Regions from separate parts of the Actinospica robiniae DSM 44927 genome, predicted to be linked through region 4. Evidence: riboswitches for the same ligand, from Rfam matches in the RefSeq annotation. Region 4 holds a riboswitch; each other region holds the start of a gene.
What was found. Region 4 has a riboswitch for cyclic di-AMP ahead of ACTRO_RS22105 (LysM peptidoglycan-binding domain-containing protein). Riboswitches for the same ligand answer to the same signal wherever they lie in the genome.
Positions count from the first base shown of each region.

Region 1: linked by a shared signal. The riboswitch ahead of ACTRO_RS38630 (LysM peptidoglycan-binding domain-containing protein) and the one ahead of ACTRO_RS22105 (LysM peptidoglycan-binding domain-containing protein) in region 4 are both predicted to bind cyclic di-AMP.
Region 2: linked by a shared signal. The riboswitch ahead of ACTRO_RS00160 (transglycosylase SLT domain-containing protein) and the one ahead of ACTRO_RS22105 (LysM peptidoglycan-binding domain-containing protein) in region 4 are both predicted to bind cyclic di-AMP.
Region 3: linked by a shared signal. The riboswitch ahead of ACTRO_RS34550 (hypothetical protein) and the one ahead of ACTRO_RS22105 (LysM peptidoglycan-binding domain-containing protein) in region 4 are both predicted to bind cyclic di-AMP.

Region 1 is NZ_KI632511.1:8,976,618-8,981,315, reverse strand. It holds gene wecB (non-hydrolyzing UDP-N-acetylglucosamine 2-epimerase) at 1-361, opposite strand, end outside; gene ACTRO_RS38630 (LysM peptidoglycan-binding domain-containing protein) at 714-1,622, opposite strand; cyclic di-AMP (ydaO/yuaA leader) riboswitch at 1,631-1,782, opposite strand; gene soxR (redox-sensitive transcriptional activator SoxR) at 2,119-2,598, opposite strand; gene ACTRO_RS38620 (transketolase) at 2,733-3,386, shown strand; gene ACTRO_RS38615 (transketolase family protein) at 3,443-4,348, shown strand; gene ACTRO_RS38610 (catechol 2,3-dioxygenase) at 4,462-4,698, opposite strand, start outside.
Region 2 is NZ_KI632511.1:29,761-34,458, reverse strand. It holds gene ACTRO_RS00170 (DUF779 domain-containing protein) at 1-149, shown strand, start outside; gene ACTRO_RS00165 (O-methyltransferase) at 225-830, opposite strand; gene ACTRO_RS00160 (transglycosylase SLT domain-containing protein) at 919-1,785, opposite strand; cyclic di-AMP (ydaO/yuaA leader) riboswitch at 1,791-1,947, opposite strand; gene ACTRO_RS00155 (alpha/beta fold hydrolase) at 2,327-3,196, shown strand; gene ACTRO_RS00150 (hypothetical protein) at 3,388-3,903, shown strand; gene ACTRO_RS00145 (serine/threonine dehydratase) at 4,026-4,698, shown strand, end outside.
Region 3 is NZ_KI632511.1:7,988,265-7,992,962, reverse strand. It holds gene ACTRO_RS34575 (ABC transporter ATP-binding protein) at 1-105, opposite strand, end outside; gene serB (phosphoserine phosphatase SerB) at 153-1,388, shown strand; gene ACTRO_RS34565 (hypothetical protein) at 1,440-1,622, opposite strand; gene ACTRO_RS34560 (MarR family winged helix-turn-helix transcriptional regulator) at 1,712-2,176, opposite strand; cyclic di-AMP (ydaO/yuaA leader) riboswitch at 2,365-2,514, shown strand; gene ACTRO_RS34555 (hypothetical protein) at 2,559-2,894, opposite strand; gene ACTRO_RS34550 (hypothetical protein) at 2,905-3,333, shown strand; cyclic di-AMP (ydaO/yuaA leader) riboswitch at 3,532-3,752, shown strand; gene ACTRO_RS44335 (hypothetical protein) at 3,762-4,667, shown strand.
Region 4 is NZ_KI632511.1:5,244,264-5,248,961, forward strand. It holds gene ACTRO_RS22100 (serine hydroxymethyltransferase) at 1-648, opposite strand, end outside; cyclic di-AMP (ydaO/yuaA leader) riboswitch at 988-1,204, shown strand; gene ACTRO_RS22105 (LysM peptidoglycan-binding domain-containing protein) at 1,214-1,900, shown strand; gene ACTRO_RS22110 (L-threonylcarbamoyladenylate synthase) at 1,971-2,612, opposite strand; gene prmC (peptide chain release factor N(5)-glutamine methyltransferase) at 2,659-3,552, opposite strand; gene prfA (peptide chain release factor 1) at 3,560-4,633, opposite strand.

The DNA of each region.
Region 1 (4,698 bases), 3.7 Mb from region 4:
CCAGCGGGATGCCGTAGGCGTTCGCGGCCAGTGCCCCGGCCAGCGCGGAGTTGGTGTCGCCCTGGACCACCACGGCGGCCGGCCGCGCGGCGGCGAAGAGCGTGTCCAGGTTCGCCACCGCCGCCGCCACCTGCCCGGCCCGGGACATCCCGCCCACGCCGAGGGTGACGTCGGGCCGGCGCATGCCGCAGTCGGTGAAGAAGACCTCGTCCAGGCGCGCGTCGTAGTGCTGGCCGGTGTGGATGACCCGGGCGGCGTCGGCGAACAGTCCGGTCAGCGGGGCGAGTTTGACGATCTCGCGCCGGGTGCCGAGGACGAAGGCGACCGAGCCGTTGAGGATGGATGCGCAGGGATCGTACACGGCCTCTCCGTCGGACGCGGCGGTGCGGGTGCGGGGAGCGGACGCAGGCCGGCGAGCGCGGCGTCCGCGGGCAACCCGCGGCCGCGCACGGGACGCGGCCGCGGGACGGGCCTTGTGGCGACGAGGCCCTGCTTCGGGTTTCGCCCGCATACTCGCACGCGGAGGCCGCCGGCCGGGCCAACCTGGCCGCGTCAGCCCGTCCGGCGAGCGCAATTGTGATCACTGAATCATGTGAGGAATCGGCCGCCGGAGTGAGCGCGCACGCGAAAGACCGCACCCGCGGCGCTCGGGGAGCGTCGCGGGTGCGGTCGGGCCGGTGCGGCCGGTGTCAGGTCAAGCCGGACTGGTCGGCTTAGTAGCCGTACCAGCACGAACCGCCGCAGCGGGCGGCGACGACGTTGTCCAGGCCGCCGTAGGTGGCCTGCGCGTAGATGACCGCGGAGATGATGTTGTCGACCGGGTTGTAGATGTCGTTGTAGCCGGAGAGCGCGTAGGCGTCGAAGGTCGGCTGGATCATCTGCATGAGGCCGATCGACGGGGTGCCGGCGGCGGCGTTGGAGTCCCAGCCGTTCTCGGCGCTCGGGTTGCCGGAGGACTCGTTCATCGCGGTCTGGTAGATCGCGTTGTAGGACACCGAGTAGCCGTGCGCGTTCAGGATCGAGATGGCCTGGTTGATCCAGCCGTCCAGGTTGTCCGCGTAGGTGGTGGTCGAGTCCGTGCTCGAGGACGAGCTGGTGCTCGAAGACGCCTTGGCGGACGAGTTGCTCGAGGCGCTGGAGCCGGTCGAGGACTGGTCCGAACCCGCCGACGAGGAGGTGGTGGCGGTGGTCGCGGAGTCGCTCGAGGTGGAGGACGCGCTGCCGGACGGGACCAGGATGGTCCAGCCGATCTGGATGAGGTCCTCGTTGGTGAACTTGGCGCCGTCGGACTCGGTGCGGTCCTTGTTCAGGTTCCAGAGCTTGTGGTAGTCGTCGCCGTTACCGAGCTTGCTCTTGGCTATGCCGAACAGGGTGTCGCCGGCGACGACGGTGTAGCGGGTGGTGTCGCTCGAGGTGGGGGTCGAGTCGGACACGTTGGTCGCGGTGGCCGTGGTGCCGGAGGCGGCCTGCGCGGTCTGCTGCGTCGGAGTGTGGGTCGAACCGATCGTCGCAGCCTGGGCCAGCGTCGGCATCGCCACGCCGGCGATCACGGCGGCACTCAGGGTGACGGTCCGGACACGCTTGCGGGCAGGGGCGGACAGGGACAGACGGTGGAACGTCAAGACTTCGCTCTTCCTCTTCAGGCCGCCTGCCGGGTTAGCTGACGGGTTCGGGCGTAAGAGGTCGCCCTACCGTGCCGTGGGCACGGATTCACCCCGGGGGACATGGGTCCCCGGCTCCGCGGAGTTCTACGCTCCGCAACGGATTCGGCGGAGGCGCTGCCGCCATGGATTTCCTTGGCTGTTCAGCAACGCCTGGATCAACTTAAGCACATGCAAACCGGGCAAATGACCATTTGGCGAGAAAAACAGGTAACGACACGAAGCGCTATGATTTCGTGGCATACCGTGCGAACGGCCAGGTCAGATGGCATTTCGATAACCGGATACGCAGCGTCGATCACGCGGAGTGACGTTATCATCGCGTCCCGTGCAGTATTTTTCAGACACAGCGCGACCATTGAACTACGCTGCGTACATCAGAATAGTGACGCGGTCGATGCGGAAGGTGAGGAAAACGGCTTAGTCATTCACCTAATGACGTAAAGTGCCGCACCGGCTACTCGGCGGCGATCCCGGCCCCGTCCGGCGGGGTGTCGCCGAGCAGCCACCGGGCGCCGGCGCCGTGGGTGGCGGCGGTGTCGCCCGGGTTGTAGAGGCGGCAGGTGCGCAGGGAGAGGCAGCCGCAGCCGACGCAGCCGGTGAGCCGGTCCCGCAGCCCTTCGAGCTCTGCGATGCGGTCGTCGATCCGGGCCACCCAGGTGTGCGAGACGGAGTTCCAGTCGGCCTTGTTCGGCGCGCGCTCGGCCGGGAGGCGGGCGAGCGACGCGCCCACCTCGTCCAGGGTCAGGCCCACCTGCTGCGCGGCCCGGATGAAGGCGACCCGCCGGAGCATGGCCCTGGCGTAGCGGCGCTGGCCGCCGGCGGTGCGCTCGGAGACGATCAGCCCGACCTGCTCGTAGTAGCGCAGCGCGGAGGTGGCCACCCCGGCGCGGCGGGCGAGTTCGCCGATGGTCAGGCGCGATTCCAGCACGGGCATGAACGCGGATCCTATCGCTTGACTTCAAGCTGACTTGAAGTTGCAGGCTTGGGGGCATGGAGAACACGAACTCGAACACTGCGATCGCGGACGCGATCGGCTCCGGCGCCCGGCTCGACGAGCCGCGCCGGCTGATGGCGCTGATGACCGGCGACGAGAAGCACGGGCCGGCGGCGACCTCCACCCTCGACGTGCTGTGGGTGCTCTACACCCGCGTGCTCAAGGGACTGGACCCGGGCGACCCGGACAACCCGCTGCGCGACCGCTTCCTGCTCTCGAAGGGCCACGGCCCGGTGGCCTACTACGCCGTGCTGGCCGCGCTCGGCTTCATCCCCGAGGAGTGGCTGCGGAGCTTCGGCTCCTTCGACTCCCCGCTCGGCCACCACCCGGACCGGGTGCTGGTGCCCGGCGTGGAGATCGGCAGCGGCTCGCTCGGGCACGGGCTCGGGCTGGCCGTGGGCACGGCGCTGGGACTGCGGGCGCGCGGACTGGCCACGCAGCGCGTGGTCACGCTGCTCGGCGACGCGGAACTCGACGAGGGCTCGAACCACGAGGCCATCGCCTACGCCGGGGCCGTGGGCCTGGAGAGACTGACCGCCGTCGTCATCGACAACCAGTCGGCCACGCACGGGTGGTCCGGCGGCATCGCCACCCGGTTCGAGCGCGAGGGCTGGTCCACCGTGACCGTGAGCGGCCGGGACCACGACGCGCTGGAGGCCGCCTTCACCGCACCCCACCCCGGCCGCCCGCGCGCGGTGATCGCGGTGGTCGAACCCAAGGACGCGTAGTACCACCCGATACCTCTACCACTTTATTCGCACACTGACAAACTGGAGAACCGATCGTGGACACCATGCGGGAGCGCTTCGTCAGCACCACCACCGCCCTGCTCGACGCCGACCCCGGGCTCGCCGTCGTGCTGGCCGACATCACCGCCACACAGTTCGACCCGGCCAAGGCCAAGCACCCGGACCGGGTGCTGAACGTCGGGATCAGGGAGCAGCTGCTCGTCGGGGTGGCCGGCGGGCTGGCCCTGGCCGGCCTGCGCCCGATCGCGCACACCTTCCCCTCGTTCCTCATCGAGCGCCCGTTCGAGCAGGTCAAGCTGGACCTCGGCCACCAGGACGTGGGCGCGGTGCTGGTCAGCTACGGCGCGTCCTACGACATGGCGTACATGGGGCGCACCCACCAGTCGCCGGCCGACGTCGCGCTGCTCGACACCCTGGAGGGCTGGACCGTGCACGTCCCCGGCCACCCGGACGAGACGGAGGTCCTGCTGCGCGACGCCGCGGCCGGGACGGGACGCGTCTACCTGCGGCTGTCCGGCGAGACCAACCGCGCGCCGCGGCCGGTCGAACCGGGCCGGATGGCCGTGGTCAAGCGCGGATCGGACGACGCTTCGGGGGTCGTGGTGGCCGTCGGGCCGCTGCTCGACCCGGTGCTCGAGGCCGTCGCAGACCTCGACGTCACCGTGCTGTACGCCGCGACCGTCCGACCGTTCGACGTCGAGAGCCTGCGTTCGGCGGTGGCACGCGCCACGACGGCCGACGTGGTGCTGGTCGAGCCGTACCTGGCCGGCACGTCGAGCCACGCCGTGGACGAGGCGCTGCTGGACACGCCGCACCGGGTGCTCGGCCTCGGCGTGGCGCGGCAGGAACTGCGCCGCTACGGGACGCCGGCCGAGCACGCCGTGGCGCACGGCCTCGACCCGGCCTCGCTGCGGCAGCGGATCGGAGCATTCCTGGGCTGAAGAACCCGCCCCGACACGAGGACACCGGCGCACCCCTGCCCGAGGCGCGCCGGTGTCGCGACTATATATACGCGCCGGATGCCCGGCGCGTTCAGTCGGCTCAGTCGGCCGGCTCAGTCGACCTGGACCGGCGGGGTGCCGTGGGTGTGGAAGGACTCGATCGTCTTCAGCCCCCAGGCCTGACCCTTGGCCCGCTCGGCCTCGGTCCAGGTCACCGTCTTCCAGTCGGGCGCCAGCAGCAGCCGGGAGACCGGGTTGCACAGCTCGATCCGGTTGCCGCCGGGCTCGTAGACGTACAGGAAGAAGGTCTGCTGGATCGCGTGCTTGTGCGGGCCGGTCTCGATGAACAC
Region 2 (4,698 bases), 5.2 Mb from region 4:
AGTTCGAGCGCTGGCGCCACACCCACCTGACCGTGGACGTGGTGCCGGGCCGGGGCAGCGGCTTCTCGCTCGAGGCGCCCGAGGGCGTCAGGTTCCTGATCCGGTCGCGTCTGTTGACCGACGCCGAGGAGGCGGCACTGGCCGAGTGAGGGCGGACGCGGCGGGACGGCGCCGGCTCGGCGCGCCGGCCCGCCGCGGTCTCGCGGGCACAGTGAGCCGGTTACTCAGCCCACATAGGTGGCGAGCAGGGCCGACCACTCGGGCGTCACGCGGACCTGCGTCGCGCGTAGCCGGGGGTGGGCCAGCCAGTGCAGCCGAGGCAGGTCGACGGCCTCGCCGAACCGCGGCGGCCAGCTGGTGAGCGGGCTGAAGTCGTCCATCACGATCAGCCCGCCCGGCGCCAGCCACTGCGCCGGATCGATCGGCCCGTCGTCCGGTCCCTTGCCCTGGCCGCCGCCGTCGAGCACGAGCAGATCGAAGGGTCCGTACTTGCGCAGCCGGCTCACGTCGCCTTGGACGACCTCGACGTTGGGCCGGGCGTCGAAGAGCTCTGCGGCCAGTGCGGCGCGCTCCGGATCCCGTTCCACGCTGACCACCTGGGCATCCTGATGCGCTCCGGCGGAAAGCCAGGCCAGCCCGACCCCGCAGCCGGTGCCGGTCTCGCCGATCCGGCCGGCCCCGACGCCGCGGGCGAGCACCCGCAGCAGCTCGCCGTGCTCCGGCAGGCAGCTGTAGTCGAAGCCCTGCCCGCGGGCGAGGCGCACCGCCGCGGGCACCAGCCCGGGCAGGTCTTCGAGCCCTGAGTATGCCGCTGTTCCATCGACTGTCACAGAGTTCTACGATACACGGCGGAACCCCGCGCACCCGGGAAGGGATGCGCGGGGTTCGGTGTCGCGGACCGGCTGTGCGGGTGTCGGCTTAGTAGCCGGACCAGCAGGAGCCGCCGCAGCGCTCGGCCACCACGTTGTCCAGGCCGCCGTAGGTGTCCTGGGCGTAGATGACCGCCGCGATGATGTTGTCGACCGGGTTCCAGATGTCGTCGTAGCCGGAGAGCGCGTAGGCGTCGAAGGTCGGCTGGATGACCTGCATGAGGCCGATCGACGGGGTGCCGGCGGCGGCGTTGGAGTCCCAGTCGTTCTCCGCGTTCGGGTTGCCGGAGGACTCGTTCATCGCGGTCTGGTAGATCGCGTTGTAGGTCACCGAGTAGCCGTGCGCGCTCAGGATCGAGATCGCCTGGTTGATCCAGCCGTCGAGGTCGTCGGCGTAGCCGGAGGACGAGGACGAGCTGCTGCTCGACGAGGAGCTCGAGCTCGCGGAAGAGCTGCTCGAGGAGCTGGAGGAGGAGCTCGAGGACGAGGAGGCGGACGCCTTCGAGCCGCTGGGCAGCGCGATCTTCCAGCCGATCTCGATCAGGTCGGGGTCGGTCAGCTTGCCGCCGTCGGACTGGGCCTTGCCCTTGTTGAGCTTGTAGATCTGCGGGTAGTCGTAGCCGTCGCCGAGGGCGGCCTTGGCTATACCGAAGAGCGTGTCGCCCGCGACGACGGTGTGGACCTGCTGCTTCGTGGAGCTGCTGGACTTGGAGCCGGTGCTGTCCGAGACGGCGACCGCGTGCACGGTGACCGAGTGCGCGGTCGTGGCCTGCGGAACCGTGGCGGTGGCCGGAGCGGCGGTCGCCGCCGAGGCGATGCCGGGCAGCGCCGCCGTCCCGAACGTGGCCGCGCAGAGAGTGAGGGCGCGGGCACGATTCCGGACGAAGGAGAGCCTGGGCTTGCGGTGCGATGACATGCGTGCTCTTTCCTCTTCGCCCGCCTACCGGGTTAGCTGACGGGTTCGGGCGTAAGAGGTCGCCCTACCGCGCCGGCACGGCGCGGATTCACCCCAAGGGGATTGGGTCCCCGGCTCCGCGAGGGCACGTCAAGGCCGGTGCGGATTCGGCGGTTGCGCTGCCGGTCGAGTATTTACGCGACTTGACAGCAGCGACTGAATGGAACCTTAGAGGCAATGCGCTCCGATATGCGAGCCAGGGCAGTAACTGCTTAATAACGATGCGGTCTGTGAGGGGAAGAGATGGAAAGGGTGATGTGGCCGGTGTGGGTTCCGGTGTCCCTTATGGGGTTCCGCCTCATCGTCTGTTGGTAAGATACTGGTGAATAAGTCATGGTATTCACTGCTAAAACGGGCGAAACGGACATCGTTCGAGTCCCCTTCGGATTGTTCAGGATCTTTTTAAAGCGGCCCGCCCGCCCTTACTCCCGGAGCTCCGGTGTCGTATCGTCGATGGCGCAGTGGCTCGGCTGCAGTCGGTAGCGGCGGCGAGGAAGTTCTCATGTCCGACACTCAAGGTGACCGCCTCGCGACGGGCGGCTGGCACCGGCGGGCCGTCGAGGTCGGCGGCCTCACCTTCGATCTCGCCGAGCAGGGCCCGGCCGACGGTCGGCCGGTGCTGCTGCTGCACGGCTTCCCGCAGACGCACCGGGCCTACGACGCGTTGGCCGCCGTGCTCGCCGCGGACGGCGCGAACCTGCGCCTGATCGCCCTCGACCAGCGCGGCTACTCGCCGGGCGCGCGGCCCGCGGACCCCGGCGCCTATACACTGCCCGAACTGGCCGGAGACGCGGCCGGGATCCTCGAGGCGCTGCACCTGAGCGCGGTCGACGTCGTCGGCCACGACTGGGGCTCGCTGGTCGGCTGGTTCCTCGCCGCGCACTACCCCGACCGCGTGCGCACCTTCACCGCCGTCTCCGTGCCGCACCCGGCCGCCTTCGCCGCCGCGCTCGCCGCGAGCGCCCAGCAGCGCCGCATGTCGTCTTACGTCTCGCTCTTCCGCGACCCGGCGAAGGCGGCGCGCGTGCTCCTCGAGGACGACGCCCGCCGGCTGCGCGCGCTCTACCGTCCGCTCGACGACCGCGCCGCGGCGCCGCACCTCGCGGCGCTCAGCGACCCCGTGGCGCTGACCGCCGCGTTGAGCTGGTATCAGGCCACGAAGTTCGGCGAGGGCGCGCACACCCCGACCGTGGACGTCCCGGTCACCTACGTCTGGTCCACCGCCGACGCCGCGATCTCCCGGGACGCGGCCGAACGCTGCGTCGAGCACGTGGCCGGGCCGTACCGCTTCGTCGAGCTCGAGGGGATCAGCCACTGGATCCCGGACGAGGCCCCCGAGGCCCTGGCCGCCGCTCTGCCGTTCCCCGCCTGAGCCGGCCGCCGCCGTCGGCGCCTCGCCCCACCCGTAGCACGCGTGCCCCAGGCATCTTCCGTCGCCGCCACCTCCCGCACCGCCCCAGAATTCCCGGAACATCCATCTCGTCGCAGAGCATTGCGATCTGGTCGGCTTCGCCCCGATAGTGAATACGCAATCGCTCTCCCACAGCGAGAAAGGATGTCAGTATGGTGCTGCTCCATAAGCTCCACCCCATCGCGGCGATGGCCGCCGCGTCGGGGGCCGCCATGGCGCTGTCCCTGGTGGCCGGCTGCCCCAGCGCGGAGGCCGCCGCCGCCCCCGCCGACGGTTCCGCCGTATGCGCGGCGAGCTTCCCGATCGCCCTCAACGGCTTCGCCTTCACCCCCGCCACGGTCGTGCCCGGCGGCTCCGCCACCGCCGACCTGATCACCACGAACTGCAGCAACGCCGCCGTCGACACCACCGAGATGTGGTCCGGCCAGTGGCTCCCGCTCAGCTCCTCGGGCGCCCTGCCCACCGGCTGCCCCATCATCGACCCGCTGCTGCGCGCGGTCGACTACCGGGCCGGCCAAGAGGTGGCCGAGAACACCGTCTACACCGTACCGACCGGCTGCCACGCCGCGGAGCTGCAGGTCACCGTGCGCATCACCGGCTCGAACGGCGCGCTCGGCCTGACCGCGACCGCGGTGCTCGACATCGTCCAGATCACCCCGGGCAGCTGAGCGCCGCCGGTGATCCGCAACGCGCGAGCCTGAGCGAGTAGCGTGGAGCGGTATCCGCCCGGCCGGCCGGGCGGATACCCTCCGCCATCCGCCCGAGCAGCACCCGAGGAGGGCTCGCCGCCATGGCCGACCGCTCCACCGCGCCGTCTCTCATCGGCCCCGCCGACGTCGCGGCCGCCGCCGACCGCGTCTCCGGCCGCATCCGCCCGGTCACCCTCGCGCCCGCCGACCCCGGATCGTCCGGCACCGAGGGCGCGCACGTGACGTTCGCTCTCGAATACCTCCAGCACACCGGCAGCTTCAAAGCCCGCGGCGCCGCGAACCTGGCCGCCGCGCATCAGCAGGCCGGCACGCTGCCGGAAGTCGGCGTGGCCATCGCCTCGGGCGGGAACGCCGGCCTCGCGTGCGCCTGGGCCGCCCGGGCCACCGGCACCCGCGCCACCGTCTTCGTCCCGCTGAGCGCCCCGGCCGTCAAGGTGGAAAAGCTACGGGGTTACGGCGCCGATGTGCACCAGGTCGGATCAGAGTACGCCGACGCCCTCGCCGCCTCGCGCACCTTCGCGGCGGCGTCGGGCGCGCTGCTCTCCCACGCCTATGACAATCCCCTGATCGCGGCCGGAGCCGGCACGCTGGCCGCCGAGATCCTGGCCGCCTCGCCGCGGAAAGTGGACACCATCGTCGTCGCGGTCGGCGGGGGAGGGCTGTTCGCCGGTGTGGCCGCGGCCGTGTCCGGTACCGGGATCCGCACCGTCGCGGTCGAACCGGAGAACTGCCGCGCCCTCAACGCCGCCCTGG
Region 3 (4,698 bases), 2.7 Mb from region 4:
TAGGACCCACCGTTCCCCGTCGGCGATTCGCCAATCGATCCCGGCGAGCAGCTTCTTGCCGTCCCGCACCACCGTCACGTCGACCAGATCAAGCACGTCCGTCATGTGGCCAAACTTACCTGGCCGCGGCCCCGCTTCGGTACCTTGGCCCGGTGGAACAAGAGGTGACGCGCCACGGGCGCACGCTGCGGGTCCTGGTGTTCGGCGCGGATCGGCCCGGAGTGACCGCGTCGTTGTTCGCTGTGATCGAGGAGCACGGATCGGGCGGAAGCGACATAGAGGTCAGCGACGTGGAGCAGATCGTGCTGCGCGGCCGGCTGGTCCTGGGCGTGTTGCTCACCGCCCCGCCGGCCTGGGACGACACCGAGCTGCGGATTGCGCTGCACCGCTGGGGGGCGGAGTGGAAGCTGGGCGTGGAGGTCAAGGAGGGGGTCGGGGACAACCAGCCGCGCGGGGTCGGGCGCAGCCGGGTGACCGTGCTCGGTTCCCCGCTCAGCCCGTCCGCGATGGGCCGGATGGCCCGGGCGCTGGCGGACGCGGGCGGCAACATCGACCGGATCGTGCGGCTGGCGAAGTACCCGGTGACCGCGATCGAGCTGGACGTGTCCGGGGTGGACCCGCTGGAGCTGCGGCGCCGGCTGGCCCCGGAGGCCGCGGCCTGCGGCGCGGACGTCGCGGTGCAGCGCGCCGGGCTCGCCCGCCGGGCCAAGCACCTGGTGGTGATGGACGTGGACTCCACGCTGATCCAGGACGAGGTGATCGAGCTGCTCGCCGAGCACGCCGGCTGCCTCGACGAGGTGGCCCGGGTGACGGCCGAGGCGATGCGCGGGGAGATGGACTTCGCCGCCTCGCTGCGGGCGAGGGTGGCGCTGCTCGAGGGGCTGCCCGAGGAGGTCTTCGCCAAGGTGCGCGGGCAGGTGCGCTACACCCCCGGCGCCCGCACCCTGGTGCGCACGCTCAAGCGGCTCGGCTACCAGGTCGCGATCGTCTCCGGCGGCTTCACCCAGATCACCGACCTGCTCGCGGCCGATCTCGAGCTGGACTACGCGGCCGCGAACACGCTCGAGGTGGTGGACGGCCGGCTGACCGGCAAGGTGGTGGGCCCGATCGTGGACCGGCCCGGCAAGGCCGCCGCGCTGCGCCGGTTCGCCTCGGCGGCCGGCGTGCCGCTGAGCGAGACGGTCGCCATCGGCGACGGGGCGAACGACCTGGACATGCTGGCCGCGGCCGGACTCGGGGTGGCGTTCAACGCCAAGCCGGTGGTGCGCGAGCAGGCGGACACGGCGGTGAACGTGCCGTTCCTGGACACGATCCTGTTCCTGCTGGGCATTCCCGGCGAGGAGATCGCGGAGCTGACGGAGGCCGGCCAGGTCAAGGCGCCGCAGTAGGCCGATCCGGGCCGGCGGGGCATCGGGCCGGCGGCCGGCCCGGCGGCGCGGTCAGCCGTGGTGCGAGGCCCAGATCGCCAGGAGCGTCAGCGCGCCGAACATGACCAGCATGGCCACGCTGACGTAGAGCGCCTGCTTGTGGCCGGCGGCACGGGTGGTCTCGCGCCACTCGCGCGGCGGCCACTCCTCGACGGGTTCCTCGGCGCCGGCCGCGTTCTGTTCCTGCACGTCCATGCCGCCATCCTGCCACCGGTTCCCGGCCGGGGCGTGGCCGGGGTGGCCGACGGCGCGGCGCGGGCGCGCCACGGCGCGCCGGCGGCGTATCAGGACTCTCGTTCGGCCAGGTGCTCGAGCACCGGCAGCGCCCGGCGCAGCACGTCCAGCTCGACCGGGCCGAGCTGGGCGATGCCCGCGGCCAGCACGGCCGAGCGCTCGGTGCGCAGCGCCTCGAGGAAGCCGCGGCCCTGGTCGGTGATGCTCAGCAGGTAGGAGCGCCCGTCCTGCGGGTCCCCGGCCCGGTGCAGCAGCCCGGCCTCGACCAGCCCGGCCACGGTGCGGGTCATCGAGGGCGCGGCCACCCGCTCCCGGGCGGCGAGCTCGCCGAGCCGGATCGGCCCGAGCTTCTCCACCGCGACCAGCGCCGAGGTCTGGGAGAACGTCAGATCTCCGGCGGTGTGCTGGACCATGCGCCGGTGCAGCCGGCCGATGGCCACGCGCAGCCGGGCGATCTCCTGGGGGTCGGCCTGGCTCTGGCCGCGGTCCGGGGCTCCGGTCGGTTCGGCGTTCACGACACCCAGGTTAACGGGCGGTGGCGCACGGCCGCGGCCCGACCTGCCGCCGGATCGCGCGCCGGTAAGGCGTATCTCACGCCGAGTCAAAGCAGTGGCAAGGCTGAGACGAAACGGTGACATGGGGCCGTTCGATCTGTTAGGTTCTGGGGCCAACACATCCGGCGGATGTCGCGACCGTGCGACACCGGATGTGACCGCCGAGTCCACGCGAGTGGAGCCGGGGACCCACTTCGGTGCTCCCCGCCGCGGGGTGAATCGCTCCGGAACCGGAGCGTAGGGCGTCTCTTTCCGCCCGAACCCGTCAGCTAACCCGGTAGGCGGACGAGGGAGAGGGCCGTAAGCGGACCGTGGGCAGTCACAGCAAGTCGAAGCACGGGAGTCAGAGTCCGATCACTCGCTCCGACCCGAACGGGTCGTGGATGCGCAAGTACCCGGCGATCACGGTCGCGGCCCTGGCGGGCACGGTGGTCGGCGGACCGGGCGGCGTGGCGGCGGCGATGGCGCTGGGCGAGGCGTCCCCGGCGACCACTCCCAATCCGGCCATGGCGGACCTGGTGCCGGCCCAGCAGGCGAGCAGCGCGCCGACCGCGGTCGCCTCGCCCAGCGTCAGCGCGTCCAGCGTGAAGACCTCGGCCAGCGCGAGCGCCTCCGCTTCGGCCAGCGCGACGCCGACCCACACCAAGACCAGCCCGTACGCCTCAGTGTCCTGGGGCACCCTGGAGCCGGTGGCCTTCTACGGAACGCAGAACACGTTCACCCCGAGCGCGGACCAGTGGGAGAACGCGAAGACGATAGTCGCGACGGTGGAAAAGCGCGGGATGCACGCGTACGCCGCCGTGGTGGCCGTGGCCACCGCGATCCAGGAGTCGCGGCTGATCAACCTGACCACCGCCACCAACGCGGACTCGCTCGGCCTCTTCCAGCAGCGTCCCTCGCAGGGCTGGGGCACCACCTCCCAGCTGACCACCCCGACGTACGCGGCCAACGCCTTCCTCGCCGCGCTCGACAAGGACGCGCCGGACTACATGAGCATCTACCTGTGGGAGGCGGCCCAGGACGTGCAGCGCTCCGGGTATCCGACCGCCTACGCACAGTGGCAGTCGCAGGCCACGACCATGGTCTACGACATCATGAACGGCAAGGCCCCGGCCTGACCGACGGCCCGGATTCGCCCGTCGGCACTCGGTTTTCTCGGCAGAGCGTGACTCTTCAGTCACGCTCTGCCGTATTTTGGGCGATTTGTGACAACTGCCGGAAACGCCGCTATGGTCGATGTTGTACATCCGGCCGACGCCGTGGAATCCGAACCGCGCACCGGACGTACCCGCCGAGTCCGACAGGGCGGAGCAGCGGTCACCGAACCGCCGCATCCGTTCCCGGAGCCGGGGACCCAATCTCCGTGGCGCACCGTGCGCCCGGTCCCCCGGGGTGAATCGGCCCTCACATCAGACGAAACTCACGGACGGCGACCCTAGCCGTGCGCTGAGTGACGCCTCGATCGGGGCCGTAGGGCGCAAACTCACCTTCCGCCCGAACCCGTCAGCTAACCCGGTAGGCGGCCGAAGGAGAGGCTTCGTTCATCGTGTCTTCGAACACCCCCCGTGCGTTCACGCGCGACCTGATCTCCCGTATCCCCTTCCGTACCGCCTACCAGAGCGGCAGCTCCGCCCTGGCCAAGGGCTACCAGTCCGGTAGCGCCGCGGTCGCCAAGGGCTACCAGTCCGGTAGTGCCGCGGCCACTAAGGGCTACCAGTCCGGTAGCGCCATGGTCGAGAAGCACAAGCCCGCCGCGACCAAGCGCTTCCCCGCCGCGGCCCTGGCCGTCGCCGCCGTCGGCGTCGCGATCGTGCCGCTGGCCACCTCCGGCGCGGGCGACGCGCAGGCCGCCGCCGCGACCAGCCCGGCCGCCGTGACCTCCACCGTCCAGCCCGGCGCGACCGCCTCGAAGGCGGCCCAGGCTCCGGCGCAGGCCCCGGCGCAGACCGAGACGCAGAGCAGCACGCGGTCCTCGACCGAGTCGACCAAGACGACGCCGTCGAACCCCTACGCGAGCGTCTCGATGGGGGACATATCCCCGACGTCGGAGCAGGGCTCCCAGAGCCACATCAGCCTGACCTCCGCGCAGTGGGAGAACGCCACCACGATCGTGCACGCGGCCGAGAACATGAACCTCTCGCCGTACGCGTCGACCATCGCCGTGGCCACCGCCATGCAGGAGTCGAAGCTGCACAACCTGAACGTAGCGGTCGACCACGACTCGCTGGGCCTGTTCCAGCAGCGTCCGTCCACCGGCTGGGGCTCGCCGTCCGAGCTGACCACGCCGACGTACGCGGCCAAGGCGTTCCTCAAGAGCCTGCCGTCGAACTACCAGGACATGTCGCTGCACACCGCCGCTCAGGACGTCCAGCGCTCCTTCAACGGCTCGCTGTACTCGCAGTGGCAGGACCAGGCCAAGCACATCGTGTACACGATCATGCACTCTTCGTGATCAGTTGACGATTGCTTCCGAGCCGCACAGC
Region 4 (4,698 bases):
CAGGTACGCGCCGACCTCGTCGGCGATCTCGCGGAACGCGGCGAAGTCGATCAGCCTCGGATAGGCCGTGGCGCCGCAGACGATCAGCCTCGGCTGGTGCGCCTTCGCCAGATCGCGCACGCGGTCGTAGTCGATCAGCTCGTCGTCCTCGCGCACGGGATAGCCGATGGACTGGAACCAGGTGCCGGAGAAGTTCCCCGGCGATCCGTGGGTCAGGTGGCCGCCGTGCGGCAGCGCCATCGCCAGGATCTTGTCGCCGGGGCGCAGCAGCGCCGCGTACACGGCCAGGTTCGCCGAGGCGCCGGAGTGCGGCTGCACGTTCGCGTGCTGGGCGCCGAACAGCGCCTTGGCGCGGTCCACGGCCAGCCGCTCGGCCCGGTCGACCTCGGCGCAGCCGCCGTAGTAGCGCCGGCCCGGGTAGCCCTCGGCGTACTTGTTGGACAGGACCGAGCCGAGGGCGGCGAGCACCGCCGGCGAGGTCGGGTTCTCGCTGGCGATCAGTTGCAGGGTGCCCCGCTGGCGTTCCACCTCGTCCAGGATCACGCCCGCGATCTGCGGATCGGTCCGGATGAGGTCGGCGAAGTCGGGGCCGTAGAAGGGAGAGGCGGACCGGGTGGAGGCCGGAGTGGGAGCAGCGACGGGAGCCATGGGCCACGCTCCTAACACGAGGGGGAGAAACCGCTGGTGCTGAGGGGGACTCCTCCACACTAAGCACGCGTCCCAGCCGAGGCACTAGGCCAAAAGTCCCGCTTCGCCGAGCGGTGGTTCACGGGGGCTCGCCCGGCGGCGCGTGCATCGTGCATTCACGCCGTCACCCTCGGCGCCCGAAAGCGTTCATGAATGACCTAACGTGAGTGTGAAATTGCGTCAGGTTATATTTCCGAAACATTCGAAACGCCTCGCACATAAGTAATCACATATTGTGGACGAATTTGAAAATATCGGAAGAAGTGCTCTACGGTCGAAGACGTCCGAAATTCCGGACCCGGGTCGAGAACGCCTAATCCTGCCCATCGGCCAGCGGATTCCAACTAAGTAAGGGGCAGGAGCGGAGGACCCGAATATCGCCGGGACGCGGACTGTATCCGCAGGTCCAAGGCTTGGGGTGAATCTTCCGGGGGGATAAATAATCTCCCGGTGGTAGGGCCACTTTCTTCCGGCCCGAATCCGACAGCTCACTTCGCAGGCGTGGGAGAGAGGAAAAGTCTTCAGCATGACCAAGCTCGCCCCCAAGTCTTTCACCCGCCGCGCCGTGGCCACCGCCGCGCTCGCCGGCGCCGCGATCGCCGTGCCGGTCGTGATGGCCTCCACCGCCTCCGCCGACTCGGTCAACTGGACCGCCATCGCCAACTGCGAGTCCGGCGGCGACTGGTCCATCGACACCGGCAACGGGTTCTACGGCGGCCTGCAGTTCAGCGAGTCGACCTGGCTCGCCTACGGCGGCGGCCAGTACGCGCAGTACGCCAACGACGCCAGCGAGTCCCAGCAGATCGCCGTGGCCGAGAAGGTCCTGGCCGGCCAGGGCATCGGCGCGTGGCCGGTCTGCGGCGCGTACGCCGGCAGCTCGACCACCTACAGCGGTACCAACACCTCCGGTTCCGGCTCGTCCTCGTCCTCGTCCTCCGCGGACAAGAGCAGCGGCTCGAACTCGTCCGGCTCCGGCTCCTCGAGCTCGTCGAAGAGCTCGAGCGACTCCGGCTCCTCGAGCTACCAGGGCAAGCACCGCGCCAAGTCCTCGTCCGCCTCGGGCAGCTACACCGTCAAGGCCGGCGACACCCTCTCGGGCATCGCCCAGAAGGAGGGCGTCTCCGACTGGCACACGCTCTACCAGGACAACGAGTCCGTCGTGGGCTCGAACCCGGACCTGATCTACCCGGGCCAGGTGCTCCAGCTCGGCTGAACCCCGGGCGCATGAGAGAAGGGGTCCTGCCCGGGTGCGTGCCCCGGGCAGGACCCCTTCTCCTGCGTTCTCAGCGGGTGAGGTTGCTCGCGACCTTGGCGATCTCGTCGAAGGTGAGCGCGCCCTCGCGCAGCAGCCGCGGCGCGTCGCCGGTCAGGTCCACGATCGTGGACGGGACGCTGTCGACGGTCTGACCGCCGTCGAGGTAGATCTCCACCAGAGTGCCGAACTGGTCCTGCGCCTCGGATGCGGTGGTGGCCGGAGCGTGGCCGGACTTGTTCGCCGAGGAGACCCCGAGCGGGCCGGTGGCCGTCAGCAGCTCGATCGCGACCGGGTGCAGCGGCATCCGCAGCGCGACCGTGCCGCGGGCGTCGCCGAGGTCCCACTGCAGCGAGGGCTGGTGTCGGGCCACGATCGTCAGCGCGCCCGGCCAGAACGCGTCGACCAGGTCCCAGCCCTTCTCCGAGAACCGGGAGACCAGGCCGTGCAGTGTGCTCGGCGCGCCGACCATCACCGGGACCGGCATGTCCCGGCCCCGGCCCTTGGCCGCGATCAGCGCCTCGATGCCGGAGCTGGAGAAGGCGTCCGCGCCGATCCCGTAGACGGTGTCGGTCGGCAGCACGATCAGATCGCCCCGGCGGACGGTCGCGCCGGCCTCGCGCAGGCCGGTCGCGCGCTGATCCGGATCAGCGCAGTCGTAGCGGCGGCTCACGGTTATCAACCTCCATGCTGACGGGCGGAGTGTTCAGGTGCTGATGCTAGGGCCTGAGCCCGTCCTTGCGGGCGGTGAAGAACCGGGGACGGCCGGTCAGGTCGCGGTGGTCGCCCGCCTCCACCCAGCCCAGCTCCTCCAGGAAGATGCGCTGCACCGAGCCGCCCTGCTGGTCCGAGTGCTCCACCGCCAGCCAGCGGCCCGGCCGCAGCAGCCGGTGCGCGGTGCGCTCGAGCGCGCGGATCATGTCCAGGCCGTCCTCGCCGGAGAACAGGGCGAGTTCGGGGTCGTAGTCGCGCGCCTCGGTGGCCACGTACTCCCACTCGGTCAGCGGGATGTACGGCGGGTTCGAGATGACCAGGTCCACCTGGCCGTTGAGCTCGGGCAGCGCGGTGCGGGCGTCCGCCTGATGCAGCGTCACCCGGCTGCCCTCGACGTTGCGCCGGGTCCACTCGAGCGCCTCGTCCGAGAGCTCGACCGCGTGCACCTGCGCCCGCGGCACCTCCTGGGCTATGGCCAGCGCGATCGCGCCGGAGCCGGCGCACAGGTCCACGATCAGCGGCTCGGCGATGTCGAGCTCGCGCAGCCGGTCGATCGCCCAGCCGACCATGACCTCGGTCTCCGGCCGGGGCACGAACACGCCGGGGCCCACGGCCAGCTCGAGGTAGCGGAAGTAGGCGCGGCCGGTGATGTGCTGCAGCGGCTCGCGGTTCTCCCTGCGGGCCACCGCCTCCCAGTAGCGCGCGTCGAACTCGCGGTCGGGCACGGTGTGCAGCCGGCCGCGGGTGACCCCGTGGATCCAGCCGGCAAGCTCCTCCGCGTCCGCGCGCGGCGAACCCACCCCGGCCTCGGCCAGCCGGGCGGCCGCGAGCGCGACCTCCGTCAGCAGCAGGTTAAGGCCCGGCGTCACTGCCGGGGTCTCGGCGGGGGTGGAGGACATCGTCGGCTCAGTTCCCCGGCCCGGCCAGCTTCGCCGCGAGGTCGGCGTCCACGCAGGACTGGATGACCCCGTCGAGGTCGCCGTCGAGCACCTGGTCGAGGTTGTAGGACTTGAACCCGGTGCGGTGGTCGGAGAGCCGGTTCTCCGGGAAGTTGTAGGTGCGGATGCGCTCGGACCGGTCCATCGTGCGGATCTGGCTCTTGCGCACGTCCGAGGCCTCCTTCTCGGCCTCCTCCTGGGCGAAGGCGAGCAGCCGGGCGCGCAGGATCCGCATCGCGGACTCCTTGTTCTGCAGCTGCGACTTCTCGTTCTGACAGGAGACGACCACCCCGGTGGGCAGGTGGGTGATGCGCACCGCGGAGTCGGTGGTGTTGACCGACTGGCCGCCCGGGCCGGAGGAGCGGAACACGTCGATGCGCAGGTCGTTCTGGTTGATCTCGACCTCGACCTCCTCGGCCTCCGGCAGCACGAGCACACCGGCGGCGGAGGTGTGGATGCGCCCCTGCGACTCGGTGACCGGGACGCGCTGCACCCGGTGCACGCCGCCCTCGTACTTGAGCCGGGCCCAGATGCCCTCGCCCGGCTGCGGCGTGCCGCGCCACTTGACGGCGAGTGAGACGTCCTTGTAGCCGCCGAGATCGGAGTCGGTGGACTCGATCAGCTCGGTCTTCCAGCCCTGACGCTCGGCGAAGCGCAGGTACATCCGCAGCAGGTCGCCGGCGAAGAGCATCGACTCCTGGCCGCCCTCGCCCGCCTTGATCTCGAGGATCACGTCCTTCTCGTCGTTCGGGTCGCGCGGGATCAGCAGCTGCTGCAGCTTGCCCTCGAGCTCGCCCTTGCGGGCCTGGAGCGCGGGCAGCTCCTCGGCGAAGGACGGGTCCTCCGCGGCCAGCTCGCGCGCGGCCTCGATGTCCTGCGCGTTCGCCTGGTGCGACTTGTACGTCTCCGCGATCGGAGTCAGCTCGGCGTAGCGCTTGCCGAGCTTGCGGGCCAGCGCCTGATCGGCGTGGACCGCGGGGTCGGCCAAGCGCGCCTCGAGCTCCCCGTACTCGACGAGCAGTTCCTCAATCGCCTCGAACACCTTGGGTTCCTCGGCTCCTCATGTCATGCGACCGGCGAGTGGACGGCCGACGGGTCAGTGGCACA